Regions from separate parts of the Pseudoalteromonas sp. S8-8 genome, predicted to be linked through region 1. Evidence: predicted binding sites of a transcription regulator. Region 1 holds the regulator's gene; the other holds the start of a gene.
What was found. The regulator sigma-54, encoded in region 1, starts transcription at its own class of promoters, with help from an activator protein. The targets are predictions, from matches to a motif close to GTTGGCACGNNNNTNGNNT.
Positions count from the first base shown of each region.

Region 2: a site for sigma-54 is predicted at 4,451-4,469, ahead of L659_RS0100810 (CsbD family protein). Genes of this name have one in related genera too.

Region 1 is NZ_AUTR01000026.1:14,849-22,273, reverse strand. It holds gene L659_RS0108115 (ATP-binding cassette domain-containing protein) at 1-425, opposite strand, end outside; gene L659_RS0108110 (calcium/sodium antiporter) at 681-1,649, shown strand; gene L659_RS0108105 (KpsF/GutQ family sugar-phosphate isomerase) at 1,653-2,624, shown strand; gene kdsC (3-deoxy-manno-octulosonate-8-phosphatase KdsC) at 2,625-3,176, shown strand; gene lptC (LPS export ABC transporter periplasmic protein LptC) at 3,173-3,727, shown strand; gene lptA (lipopolysaccharide transport periplasmic protein LptA) at 3,717-4,262, shown strand; gene lptB (LPS export ABC transporter ATP-binding protein) at 4,259-4,984, shown strand; gene L659_RS0108080 (RNA polymerase factor sigma-54) at 5,054-6,553, shown strand; gene hpf (ribosome hibernation promoting factor) at 6,579-6,866, shown strand; gene ptsN (PTS IIA-like nitrogen regulatory protein PtsN) at 6,871-7,323, shown strand; gene rapZ (RNase adapter RapZ) at 7,342-7,425, shown strand, end outside.
Region 2 is NZ_AUTR01000003.1:37,218-44,642, reverse strand. It holds gene L659_RS0100825 (Ig-like domain-containing protein) at 1-838, shown strand, start outside; gene L659_RS0100820 ((2Fe-2S)-binding protein) at 1,381-1,878, shown strand; gene L659_RS0100815 (xanthine dehydrogenase family protein molybdopterin-binding subunit) at 1,875-4,136, shown strand; gene L659_RS0100810 (CsbD family protein) at 4,206-4,403, opposite strand; gene L659_RS0100800 (group II truncated hemoglobin) at 4,684-5,097, shown strand; gene hrpB (ATP-dependent helicase HrpB) at 5,181-7,425, shown strand, end outside.

The DNA.
Region 1 (7,425 bases):
ATTAAATCTTTAGCGCCACGTAGCCCTACTGCTTGCAGCTTCATTAACACAACTAATCGGATAAGGTCTTCGCTTAGCTTTGTGTGCTCTCTTATAGGAAATGCGATATTGTCAAATACCGACATATCAGTAAACAACGCACCACTTTGAAAAAGCATACTCATTTTAGTACGTGCTTCGTATAACTCTTTACGAGACATTTTAGGAATGCTGCCACCTTCAAATAAAATATCACCTGAATCTGGTTTAAGCTGACCACCAATTAAACGCAACATAGTGGTTTTGCCAATTCCGCTTGGCCCCATGATCGCAGTAATTTTACCTTTAGGAACGCTAAAACTCATATTTTTATATATGATTCTATTGCCTCTCGAAAAGCTAACATCCTTGACTTCTACTATTGATTGCGACAAGTCGCTCTCCATAAAAATGTTCACTAGTGCACCTATTTTAAAGCTTTTTTGTCAAAGATGGAAAAAACAATTCGTAAGATTTTGTAATACACCCATGAAAAGGATTATAAGACTCGCTCAAAACAGCTTAACCCCGGCTTAAATTTTTAAATTAGCTGTTTAAAAGCAGCATTGTTACGTAGTTGACCTTACTCTTTTATTTATACTTTCATCTTGGCTTTTGTTACTATTCGCGCCATCCGTATTTTGTATAACTGGCTTAACACAATGGTTACCTCGTTTGTTATTTTAATTCTTGGTTTTGCAGCTCTTGTTTGGAGTGCAGACAGGTTTGTTTATGGCGCTGCGGCTCTTGCTAAAAACTTTGGTGTACCTACACTTATTGTTGGTTTAACCGTGGTAGCTATGGGCTCTTCAGCGCCCGAAATGATGGTTTCAGCCTCTGCTGCTTTAGCTAACAAAACCGACACAGCCGTTGGTAATGCTGTTGGCTCTAACATTACAAACATTTTACTTGTGTTAGGTATCACAGCTTTATTTCGCCCTCTTTCAGTTTCATCAAGTACATTAAAACGCGAAATGCCATTGGTAATGCTCGTGTCTTTAGTTACTTGGTATGTGTTCTCAGATAACTACTTTTCATTTAATGAAGGTGTTGCACTTTTGGTTGGCTTTATCGTATTCATCGGTGGGTTAATTATTGTATCTATGCGTGCAAAAAACCAAGATGATCCATTTGTGTCAGAAGCCTGCGACGACGTCCCTAACGATGTACCTACGAAAAAAGCGGTATTTTGGTTAGTTGTCGGCATGATACTCCTACCTGTTAGTTCTCATTTTTTAATAGGTTCGGCTGTCGATATTGCTAAATACTTCGGCTTAAGCGACTTAGTCATTGGCTTAACAATTATTGCCATCGGTACTAGTTTGCCTGAACTTGCCGCTTCGGTTGCAGGTGTACTTAAAAATGAAGATGATTTAGCACTAGGTAATATTGTTGGCTCAAACATATTTAATATTCTAGCGGTATTACCACTTGCCGGTATTATTAACCCTTCTGCCATTGATCCATCATTAGTAAGCCGAGACGTATTAATTATGATTGCTGCAACACTTGCTCTTATTATTATGTCATTGAACTTTAGAGGTACCCAACGTATCAATAGAGTAGAAGGCGGCTTATTGCTAATAGCGTTTTTGGGTTACCAAGGGTATATTTTTAGTCAAGTAGGGTAAATAATGGCAACGCTAAATTTTATTGAACAAGGCCTTCGCGTTTTAGATGTTGAGCGCCAAGCACTTAGTGACATTGCACAATATGTAGATGAAAATTTTCATAACGCGTGCCAATTAATGTACGACTGCGAAGGCCGTATTATTGTCATTGGTATGGGTAAATCAGGTCATATTGGCAATAAAATAGCGGCAACCCTTGCTAGTACTGGCAGTCCAGCATTTTTTGTTCACCCTGGTGAAGCAAGTCATGGTGATTTAGGTATGATCACTAAAAATGACGTGGTCATGCTTATTTCTAATTCAGGGGAGACCAGCGAAGTTTTAAATATCATTCCGGTTTTAAAACGACTTGGTGCCAAAATGATATCGATGACTGGCAATACGCAATCAACCATGGCGACCCTTGCTAATGTACATGTGTGTATTAAAGTAGAAAAAGAAGCCTGTTCATTGGGTCTAGCACCTACATCAAGTACCACTGCAACGCTTGCGATGGGCGATGCCATGGCAGTTGCATTATTAGAAGCTCGCGGGTTTACAGCTGATGACTTCGCGCTATCTCACCCAGGTGGTAGTTTAGGCAAGCGCTTATTACTTACTTTAAAAGATGTTATGCACAGCGGCGCAAATACACCTATTATTGATGTTTCACAAACAGTTAAAGATGCTCTAATAGAAATGTCAGCTAAAGGATTAGGTATGACAGCCATTGTTGATGAAAATCAGCAACTCGTAGGGTTATTTACCGATGGTGACTTACGTCGCATTTTAGAACAAAGAATTGATATTCATACAACACAAATAGATGTTGTTATGACTAAGTCATGCACTACAGCTACGCAAGATATTTTAGCCGCTGAAGCGCTCAATATTATGGAACGTAAACGTATAAATGGCCTAATCGTCGTCAATGAGAAAAACCAACCTATTGGCGCATTAAATATGCAAGACCTATTAAAAGCAGGAGTGTTATAAATGCAATTTGAAGAACTCTATCAACCGCTGAGCGATGATGCAAAAGCACGCGCTAAAAAAGTAAAACTACTTATATGCGATATTGATGGTGTATTTTCTGATGGCCGTATTTACCTTGGCAATCAAGGTGAAGAGCTAAAAGCATTTAATACAAAAGATGGTTTTGGCATTAAAGCACTTATAAACAGTGGCTTTGAAGTAGCTGTTATTACTGGTCGTCATTCACAGATAGTACAACAACGTATGAGCAGCTTAACCGTACAGCATATTTATCAAGGCCAAGAAAATAAGCTCATTGCCTATCAAGAATTAAAAGATAAACTCAACCTTAGCGATGAACAAATTGCTTATATTGGTGATGACGGTCCTGACATGCCTGTTATGGAGTTAGTAGGCTTTGCCGTTGCAGTAAATGATGCCCACCCACTTATTAAGCGTTTGTCACATTATGTAACGCAAATGCCTGGCGGTTTTGGTGCAGTGAGAGAACTCACCGATTTGCTCATGCTTGAAAATGGTAAAGCATTGACTACACAAGGCACTAGTTCATGAATGCAGCGCGCATAATATTAAGCGTTTTATTCATTAGCTGTATGGTTTGGCTTTGGTACCCTTATTTTACACAAACAAATATTGTGCCTCAGGCTGAGCCTGAAGTTGTTGCTAAGCCTGATTACATAGCTATTGAGCTCAAACAGACAGCCTATGATGAGCAAGGTAAAATTAGCCACAAAGTCACTGCGGCTAAAATGGAGCTATATCAACAATTAGGTTTTACGTTTTTTGAAAAACCTATTTTTACTTTATATAACGAAAAGCAAACGTGGCAAATAAATGCAGACGAAGCAACATTATACGAAGACAAACAATTAATTTTAGAAGGCAATGTGGTTGCCAAAAACTTAACCGATAACGCCATGATAGACAAAATCAATGCTGATAATATTCAGGTAGATATAAAACTATTAACAATGCGTTCGGAGCAACCCGTTATCATCACTGGACCCAATTTAAAAATCACTGGTAAAGGCCTAGAAGCCGACTTAAAAACCGAAGTGATAAAACTAATTAACCATACGCGAACCATATATTATGACCAATAAAATATTAAAATCACTTATTATTCCTACACTTATACTAGCGTTTAATAGTAGTGCTGCAGAGCAAAACACGCAACCGGCTGCAAATCAAATTTCAATAAGCGCCGATAAGCAAGAAGGCCAATTAAAAGCTAATGTCGGGATTTTTGAGAAAAACGTTGAAATTATTCACGGTAACCGCCGTATCACAGCCGACCGCTTAGAAGTACATAAACGCGATGAACTTGGTGATAATAAACAATTATTAATTGCTACAGGTAGCCCTGCGCACTTTGAAGAAAAGCAATCAGATGGCACGACTATGAGCGCCAGTGCTGACGAAGTACGTTATGATGTATCTAAGCGTTTTTTAACGCTTGTTGGTAATGCACAAGTATCGCAAGCGGGACAAAAAATAAATGCTAAAAGCATTACCTACGATATAGAGCAGCAGCTAATCAGTGCCGAAAAAGATGAAAACTCAACTGACCGCGTTCACACAATTTTAGTGCCAATCGAGACTAAAAAAAGTAAAAAAAGCGACAAAGGTCAACCATGAGCACATTAAAAGCAGAGCTATTAGCAAAGAGCTATAAAGGCCGTGAAGTTGTAAAAAACGTCGGCCTTGAAGTCAAAGCTGGCAGTATTGTTGGCTTACTTGGCCCTAACGGCGCAGGTAAAACCACCACGTTTTATATGATAGTAGGACTTGTACCTAGCGACAAAGGTAAAATATCGATAGACGATAACGATATTACTCTTTTACCTATGCATAGTCGTGCTAGATTAGGCATTGGCTACTTACCGCAAGAGTCTTCAATATTCAGAAAGCTGACTGTTTATCAAAACTTAATGGCCATTTTAGAAACGCGCAAAGAGTTAAATAAACAAGCTAGAGAAGACACTCTCGATAAATTATTAGATGAATTTAGCATACAACACATTCGTGATAGCCAAGGTATGGCGTTGTCGGGTGGCGAACGTCGTCGTGTGGAAATAGCACGTGCGCTGGCAGCAGATCCTAAATTTATATTACTGGATGAACCATTTGCAGGTGTTGACCCGATTTCGGTATTAGATATAAAGAAAATAATAGAACATCTTAAAAATCGTGGGATTGGTGTATTAATTACCGATCATAACGTAAGAGAAACCCTTGATGTTTGTGAAAAAGCCTACATTGTTTCTCATGGGGAGCTGATTGCATCAGGTACTCCAGAACACGTATTAAATGATAAAACAGTACGCGATGTTTACTTAGGCGAGCAATTTAGGCTGTAACATTTACGCCATGTCTTTAAGCATCTGCTAGTATTAATTATAACAACATAAAAGGATTGTTAGAGATACATGAGGCAATCACTACAGCTGCGCATGGGCCAGCAACTTACAATGACTCCACAGTTGCAACAAGCTATTCGTTTGTTGCAACTCAGTACATTGGATCTCCAGCAAGAAATACAAGAAGCTCTCGACAGCAACCCGCTATTAGAGGTTGAAGAAGCAGACTATTCAGAAGACGCTGCTGGTAAAAACGAGCAAAAAGCAGATACAGATGACATAACTGTTAGCGCATCTGCCGATGATGCTCCAAGCGAATACGAACAAGATAGTGGTGAAGCACTTGCAAAAGACACGCTAAGTGACGACATGGCTATGGATGTTAGTTGGGATGAGTACATGAGTGCCGCCCCAGCAGCATCATCGGGTCCGATGCCTGAAGACGAATCAATATACCAAGGCGCCTCTACTGAAACGCTCCATGAGTATTTAATGTGGCAGTTACAACTAACGCCATTTAGCCCTACAGACGAAGCGATTGCTATTGCTATTGTAGAAGCCGTCGATGATTCAGGTATTTTAACACTAAGCTGCGAAGAGATTTTAGAAAGCTTCAATCAAGAAAACGAAGATGATAACGAAGTCGAACTTGATGAAATTGAAGCTGTATTAAAACGCATCCAACTGTTTGATCCTGTTGGTATTGCTGCGCGTAGCCTACAAGAGTGTTTATGTATTCAGCTTAACCAGTTTGATAAAGAAACACCTTACATTAATGAAACAAAAATGATTTTAACCGAGCATATTGATTTATTAGCTGCTCGTGACTATCGTACATTAATGAAGAAAACTAAGCTCAAAGAAGAAGAGCTTAAAGAAGTAATGACATTAATACATACTCTAAGCCCTAAACCTGCAGATACTATTGTAAGAGAAGAATCTGAGTATGTTATTCCTGATGTGTCAGTTAAAAAAATTAAAGGCCGCTGGGTTGTTGAGTTAAACCCAGACAGCATGCCTAAAATTCGTGTTAATAGCCAATACGCGGCAATGTCTCGCACTGTAAAATCCAGTGGTGACAGCCAGTTTATTCGCTCGCATTTACAAGAAGCTAAATGGTTTATTAAAAGCTTAGAAAGTAGAAACGACACGCTATTAAAAGTAACAAATTGTATTGTTAAGCAACAACAAGGCTTTTTTGAACACGGTCCTGAAGCCATGAAACCAATGGTTTTAAATGATGTTGCTGAAATGGTAGAAATGCACGAATCAACAATTTCGCGCGTAACAACCCAAAAGTATATGCACACACCCCGTGGTATATTTGAGCTTAAATACTTTTTCTCAAGCCATGTAAGCACCGAAAACGGTGGTGAATGTTCATCTACAGCAATCCGTGCGCTTATCCGAAAATTAATCGCAGCAGAAAACTCAGCAAAACCATTGAGTGATAGCAAAATAGCGGATATATTGGCTGAGCAAGGAATTAAAGTAGCGAGACGTACAATCGCAAAATACCGCGAATCTCTGGCTATTCCACCGTCAAATCAACGTAAAAGTTTGATTTAAGACGCAAAAAAAGAGGGTAATGCTTATGCAACTAAACTTAACTGGTCGTCACGTAGAATTAACCGATTCACTAAGAGACTATATTAATACCAAATTTGCGAAGCTAGAAAGACACTCTGATCATATTAATAATGTTCATGTCATTCTCGATGTAGAAAAATTAAATCAAAAAGCAGAAGCCACCATACACGTAAGCGGTGCTGAGTTATTTGCCTCTACAGAACATCAAGATATGTATGCCGCCATTGACTCGTTGATCGACAAGCTCGATCGACAAGTAATTAAACACAAAGAGAAGCTTGCTCGACACTAATATGATGAAATTAAGCTCACTTATATGCCAGGACTGCAGCAAAGCTGCGGTCCTTTTTAATAGCAAAAAAAGAATTTTAGAGTTCATTAGCGAACTTGCTCACGACAAACTTCCGTATTTACCGCAACAAGATATTCTTAATGCTTTAATGAGCAGAGAAAAATTGGGTAGTACAGGTATAGGGCGTGGCATTGCCATTCCTCATGGAAGAATGAGCGGTGCAGAAGAGCCTTTGGCTTTAGTACTCGTTAGCGAAACTCCAATAAATTTTGATGCAATCGATAATCGCCCTGTTGATATTTTCGTCGCACTCATCGTACCAGATGGCGATAACCAGCAGCACTTAAAGACTCTAGCAACCATTGCTGATAAACTAAACAACAAAGATTTTTGTAAACAGTTACGCAGTGCAAAATCAGATACTGAGCTTTACCAAGTTATTGTCAATCAATCATAGTTTTATAAAGGGTGTTAAATGGAGTTAATTATCATAAGCGGCCGTTCTGGTTCTGGAAAGTCGGTTGCTTTACGCATTGTAGAAGATTTAGGTTATTATTGC
Region 2 (7,425 bases), on a different contig from region 1:
TTATGTAGTTTTAAATAAGAGACCAACTCTGGGTAGGGTCGAGTTTACCGACAGACAGGCGGGTCTACTAACTTATATACCTTCGGGGACTGTAGGCATTGACGAGCTTAGTTACTACACAGTAAAAGATCGTTCACGTTCAGCGTTATCAAGCTTAACGTTAGAGCTCACAAATACAGCACCTACAGCAAATAATATGACACTGCAAACTCATTGGAATACACCGCTTAACTTTAATCTAGAAGGTGTGGATGAAGACGCTGAGCAATTAGTATTTCAAATTAAAAATTCGCCTGCTCATGGGCAAATTCAGTTAATGGATTCTGCTTTAGGTAGCGTGACCTTCTCACCAAGTGGTGACTCGGTTGAGCCAGTATCAGTTAGCTTTACAGTGAAAGATTCTTTAGTTGAATCTGAGCTTCATAATGTTGTTATTGAACTAACAAATACAGCCCCACAAGCTCAAAATGTAACATATAACACCTCTTATAAGAGTGAAGTGAATGGTCGCTTTTCAGCATTAGATAGCGACAACGATACACTTGAATTTGAAGTGGTAACTGAGCCAAATTCAGGAACTTTAACATTTGAGCCTGATACTGGATTGTTTAAACTAACTCCTACGAGCGAATCTGATCATGTAGTAACGTTTAGTTATGTAGCTAAAGATAAATTTGATAGTTCAGCAGTTCAAACCGTGACTATAAACGTTGAAGGTAAGCAAGCTGCTGCGGTAGCGACTCCTTCATCTGATTCAGGCTCTAGCTCTGGTGGCAGTATTTATTACTTACTTACGCTGCTATCAGTGGTTTTATTTGGTAGACGCCGTTTTAATTAGTAGTTAAAAGCTTATTTACACTATCTAAAACCGCCAAATGGCGGTTTTTTATTTATTAATAATCTTTTTAAACTCAACGATTTATTGCTTACTTTTGTCATAGGTGTTCGTATAACCCTACACTTTGCTAATAACGATGTGGTTACTTAATACGATTTTTGCTTAAATATATTGTAAGTTTTAACTTGGATGTTTTTAGGCTTTTATTTAGGGCTGTTTATCTTTCGAGGTTTAACATGCACTGCCCCGAGGATTCTGCATAGGGGCAATTTACGCTTTGTTGTTTACAAACCTCCCGCCGCGATTAAATCTCCCCTAGATTGAGTGAACTTCAATCTAAAAAGGTCTGCAGTCCCTAGTCTAATACTAATAATCAGACGTTAATAATTTCAATGTGGTTTAAACGTTCTAATAATTAGTATTTTTATAAAACAGATCTAAGTGGTAGGCTAAAAGTAGTAAGTATAAAATAGTAAGTAATTAAAAATAGTTCTCGCGCAACAAGGAACCCTCCTGTAAAGCGCTTTGCCAAGGAGTTTAGTATGATCACGCTTACCATTAATGGTAATAAACATGAGTTTTCTGGCGATCCGTCAACGCCAGTATTATGGTATCTCCGAGACGAATTGAATTTAACTGGGCCTAAATTTGGCTGTGGTATGGCTCAGTGCGGTGCGTGTACCGTGCATATTGATGGGGTAGCTCAGCGCTCGTGTGTATTGCCTGTAGCGGCAGTAGCGGGTCTTTCAATTACAACAATTGAAGGGTTAAGCGAGCAGGGCGATCACCCAGTGCAACAAGCATGGGTTGAGCATAAAGTACCGCAGTGTGGTTTTTGCCAGTGCGGCCAAATGATGCAAGCTGCAAGCTTATTAGCTGCAAACCCAACCCCAACCGACGATGAAATAGTAAGTAATATGTCGGGAAATATTTGCCGTTGTGGTACATACCCGCGTATTCATAAAGCAATTAAATCAGCTGCTAAAACAATGGCGAGTGTTCAGTATTTTGACCCAAATGAACAAGGGGAAGAAGTATGAACCAAGATAACAAATACTTTGATTTAAACCGTCGTAAGTTTTTAAAAACCAGTGCGATAGGTGCGTTAGTACTCGGTACTTATTTTGTAGGCAGTGCGCCAAGAGCATTTGCGGGTGTGTTAGAGCAGCCATCTGAGCTGGCAAAACGCGCAAACTTATTTATTGCACTGCGCCCAGACGGCATGGTTGAAATAACGTGCCATCGCTCTGAAATGGGTCAGCAAATTCGCACCGCGATTGCACAAATAGTTGCCGATGAAATGGAAGCCGCGTGGGATAAGGTTATTGTTATTCAGGGTAAGGGCGATCCTAAATACGGCGATCAAAATACCGATGGCTCGCGCAGTATTCGCTACAACATGCAGCGCCTGCGTGAAATGGGCGCAAGTGTGCGTTACATGATGCAGCTTGCTGCCGCTAAGCATTGGGGTGTAAAACCAGAAACATGTACCGCAGTACAGCACGTTGTTACTCACAGCTCAGGTAAATCACTTACTTATAAAGATTTAATCGACTTAGCATTTACAATAACGCCACCAGAAGCTGACAAACTAACACTTAAAACACGCAAAGAATGGCGCTACATTAATACCGGTATGGCGCACATAGATTTAGCCGATTTAGTAACAGGCAAAGCTATATTTGCAGCCGATGTACGCGAACCACAAGCGCTGGTGGCTATAATTGAACGCCCGCCGGTAGTAGGCGGTGTTGTTAAGTCGTTTGATGCTAGTGCTACAAAAGCGATAAACGGCGTTATAGATGTTATTGAAATTCCTGCACCAAAAGGCGCGCCGCAGTTTCAGCCAAAAGGCGGAATTGCGATTATAGCTAAAAACACATGGGCTGCATGGCAAGGGCGTAAAGCATTAAAAGTAGTGTGGGATGATGGCAAAAATGGCGATTACAATTCAAAAGAATTTAAAAAGTCATTACTAAAAACAGTACAAACTCCACAGGCAAACATACGTGATAAAGGCGATGCCATGGGCGTGTTGGCTAAATCGAGCAATAAACTCGTAGCTGATTATTACGCACCGCACCTTGCTCAAGCACCAATGGAGCCGCCTTGTGCAACAGCTATGTACAACAAAGATAGTGTTGATATATGGGCTGCTACGCAAAATCCACAAGCCGATATGAAAACAGTGGCTGCAATGCTTGGCATGGACGAGAGCAAAATTAACGTTAACGTTACCATGTTAGGAGGCGGCTTTGGGCGTAAGTCAAAACCTGACTTTTCAGCAGAGGCAGCTTACCTTTCAATGAAAGTAGGCAAGCCTATTCGTGTGCAATGGACGCGTGAAGACGACATACAACATGGTTTTTACCATGCAGTTTCGGCTCAGCACATTGAAGCATCACTAGATAAAAATGGCGCAATAGAATCGTATTTACATCGCACCGCGTTTTCACCTATTACCTCTACCTTTTCAGAAGGGGCGACTACGCCAGGGAGCTTTGAACTGCGCTTAGGATTTACCGATAACCCTATTAACACACCTAACATGAAGTTAGAAAACGGTGATGCGCAAGCCAAAGCACGAATTGGTTGGATGCGTTCTGTATCAAATATTTTTCATGCCTTTGCTATTCAGTCATTTATTGGCGAAGCAGCGCACAAAGCCGGTCGCGACCAAAAAGACTATTTACTAGACACGATAGGTCCGAGTCGTATTGTTGATGTAACCGAGCAAAATGCCACATACGATAATTACGGTGGCGATAAAGCGGTTTATCCTTTAGATATTGGCAGACTGCGCCATGTTATTGAAAAAGTAGCTGACATGAGTAAATGGGGGCGAGAGCTTCCTAAAGGTCGAGGTTTAGGCATAGCAGCACACAGAAGCTTTTTAACTTACGTAGCTACGGTAGTTGAGGTAGAAGTGTCGGATGCTGGCGATTTAAAAGTGATTAAATCGTGGGTTGCCATTGACGCGGGTACTGTTGTAAACACCGACACCGTGAAAAACCAAACCCAAGGTGGCTCTATTTATGGGATTACAACTGCAATCAGCGATGGTATTACCTTTGATAAAGGGCGCGTACAGCAAAGTAATTTTCATGATTATCGCGTACCGCGTATGAGCGACGCACCTCTTGAGATTGACGTTGAAATTGTACAAAGTGATGCACCACCAGCAGGAGTAGGCGAGCCGTCTACACCAGTTTATGCGCCAGCATTATGTAATGCTATTTTTGCAGCGTGCGGAAAGCGTATTAGGCAGTTACCGATTGGTAACCAATTAAAAGCGTAGCTAAATAACCTACAGCTTAAACAAAAAAAACCGCCAAATGGCGGTTTTTTTAAAAGCGGTTAACGCGGTTTAACGACCTTTTTCAAACTCATCAACTTCACGCTCTGCTTCTTCTTTAGATTTACCGTATTGCTGCTGGATTTTACCAACTAGCTCTGTACGGCTACCTTCAATTTTATCTAAATCGTCGTTGGTAAGATCGCCCCATTTTTGTTGAGCCTTACCTTTAAGTTCTTTCCAATTACCTTCGATACGATCGCTGTTCATAAGTTTATCCTTACTTTAGGTTAGTGAATTAACTGTCAGTTATAAAGTAGCAAGCCTTGTACCAATGAATAATAATGGTTTTATTGCTTTTATTATCAGTTGGTTATATTTTTATGTTGAGCGATTTTGTTTTTAATATTGCGCTTTTTATTAAAAAATATACATAGCAGCCTGTAATTATTGCTGACATAAGATACGCCGCTTTGATGTAACTCATTCTTAAATTTTTGTTTTAAGCTAATATGCAGGTATTAAATAAAGTAGTTAACCTGAGTGAGTTATGAATACAAAAACGTGTGAATACGGAGTGGGTGACTGCTCATACAAAATGGCAGGTGAGTTAGCAGGTATTACACAATTGGTGAATGCGTTTTACGATAATATGGACGCTTTAAAAGAGGCTGAACATATAAGGAGTATGCATTCAAAAGACTTATTGGCATCGCGTAAAAAACTTGCTTACTTTTTGTCGGGCTGGTTAGGTGGTCCTAAATTATACGCTGAACATTTTGGCAGTATTAACATTCCTCAAGCGCACAAACATCTACATGTAGGAATTGAGCAAAGTGACGCATGGCTTTTGTGCATGCAAAAAGCGGTTGATGAGCAACCTTACGAAGCACCATTTAAAATTTACTTAATGCAGCAATTACGAGTGCCTGCAGATCGAATTAGAATGGTATCGGGTAGTTAATAGCAATTATTAATAAACATCAACCGCAGCTAGGCTTTGGTTTTTTGTTACAATGCCTGCAAAGTAATTTAGAGTAAATAGCTGTGCTGCCGGTTCAAGACATATATCAACAACTCGTTACTACATTACAAAGTAATCCTATTACGTTATTACAAGCGCCACCTGGTGCGGGTAAATCTACGTGGTTGCCGCTGCAACTAATGCGCGATGGGCATTTTAAACGTATTGTAATGCTAGAGCCACGCCGAATAGCTGCACGTAATATTGCCAGTTACTTAGCAAAGTGCCAAAACGAAAGTGTTGGGCAAAGTGTAGGTTTGCGGATTAGGGGCGAGAGTAAAGTAAGCGCGAATACGCGCCTCGAGATAGTTACCGAAGGCATGCTAACGCGCATGCTGCAAAACGACCCCGAATTAAGCGATATAGATTTACTTATATTTGATGAATTTCATGAACGTTCAATTGCAGCCGACACCTCACTTGCCTTTGCGCTCGAGACCCAAAGTGCGCTGCGTGAAGATTTAACCATTATGCTTATGTCGGCAACGCTTGATACTGAGCGTTATACAGCGTTTTTTGATTGCCCTGTAATTCAATCAAGCGGTCGCAGCTACCCAATAGACGAAGTATACATACCCATAAAAGATGAAAGCCGCTGGCTTGATGCAATTCCTAGCATAATAAAACAAGCACTTAATGAACAAACAGGTAGCGCATTGGTATTTTTACCTGGGCAATTTGAGATACTACGTGTACAACAAGCACTCACCGATCTACCGAGTAACTGTATAGTAGTAACGCTATTTGGCGAGCAAGATAAAGCCAATCAGCAAGCTGCTATTGCTCCCGCGCCAAATGGCATACGCAAAGTAGTGCTTACCACCAATGTAGCCGAAACCAGTTTAACTATTGAAGGCATACGCATTGTAATTGACAGCGGCAAGCGCCGTGCAGCGACCTTTAATTTAAAAACAGGGGTTACTGAGCTCACAACACAAAGTATATCGCGCTCATCTGCTGTGCAGCGTGCAGGGCGTGCAGGGCGAATAGAGCCGGGCATTGTTTATCGAATTGGCTCAAAGCAAACTTTTGAACGACGTAATAGCCACGACAATCCCGAAATACTCACATCAGACATAAGCCAACTTATGCTTGAGGCAAAGCAATGGGGAGCCAGTATTGATGAGCTAACCTTGCTCGATAAGCCCACTGAGCAACAATGCGAGCAGGCAAGTAACCTGCTTAACATGCTAGAAGCTATTGATAGCAAAGGTAAGCTCACACCGCTTGGCAGTAAAATGTTAGGTTTTGGTGCTGATATTCGTTTGGCGCATATGCTACTAAAAGCCCAAATACTTGATGACCAACTCCCTGGTACTTATCGCCTTGCTATTTATTTAGTGGCATTACTTGAGAGCCGAGTAAATAGTCCAAACGAGTTGAGTTTAGCGCTGCATAGCCAACAGCAACGTCCGCATCCGGTATTTAAACAACAGTTAAAATATTGGCAAAGCCGCTTAAAAGTAAAAGACGAAAACAGCGAATTAAATACGCATTATATTAGTTTGCTAGTGGCATTGGCATACCCAGATCGTATTGCTAAAAAACGCGGTAATGGTTACCTACTTGCCAACGGTGCAGGTGCTGAGTTAAATGCCGATTACTGGCACAACGACGATTACTTAGCTATAGCAACCATGGGCGGGCACAAAGGAGGGCGTATATTTGCTGCCACCGCGCTTAACCCATTTGAGTTACAAGAATTTTTACCGCATTTATTTAGTGAACTTACTCGCTGTGAGTTTGACGAAAAATCAGCACGTTTTATTCATCAAGATGAAGTAAAGCTTGGTGCTATAACGCTCACCAGCCAGCCTAGTAAACAAAAATTAGATAAGGGCGAGCGTGCTAAAGCGTGGCTTAGCTTATTTGCTAAACATGGCTTTGCATTATTTAACGAGCAACCTGATGCGCAGCAATTGCTGATACGTATGAGCTTAGCAAGTAATTTAATGCCTGATAAATTCCCACAAATAAATGAGCAACAACTTATTCAAAATGCAGCGCAGTGGCTAGGCGTGTTTTTAGAAGATATTAAAACCCTCACACAGCTTAAAAAGTTTAACTACCTTGAGGCATTACAAAACTGTTTTGATTGGCAACACCAAACAGCTTTAAAAGCACTGTTACCACTGCGCTTAACAGTGCCCAGTGGCTCAAATATAAAAATAGAATACCAACTTGACGGCCCCGCAAAGCTAAGCGTGCGTATGCAAGAAGTTTACGGCTTGACCAGTACGCCTATGCTTGCCAACGGTAAATTGCCAC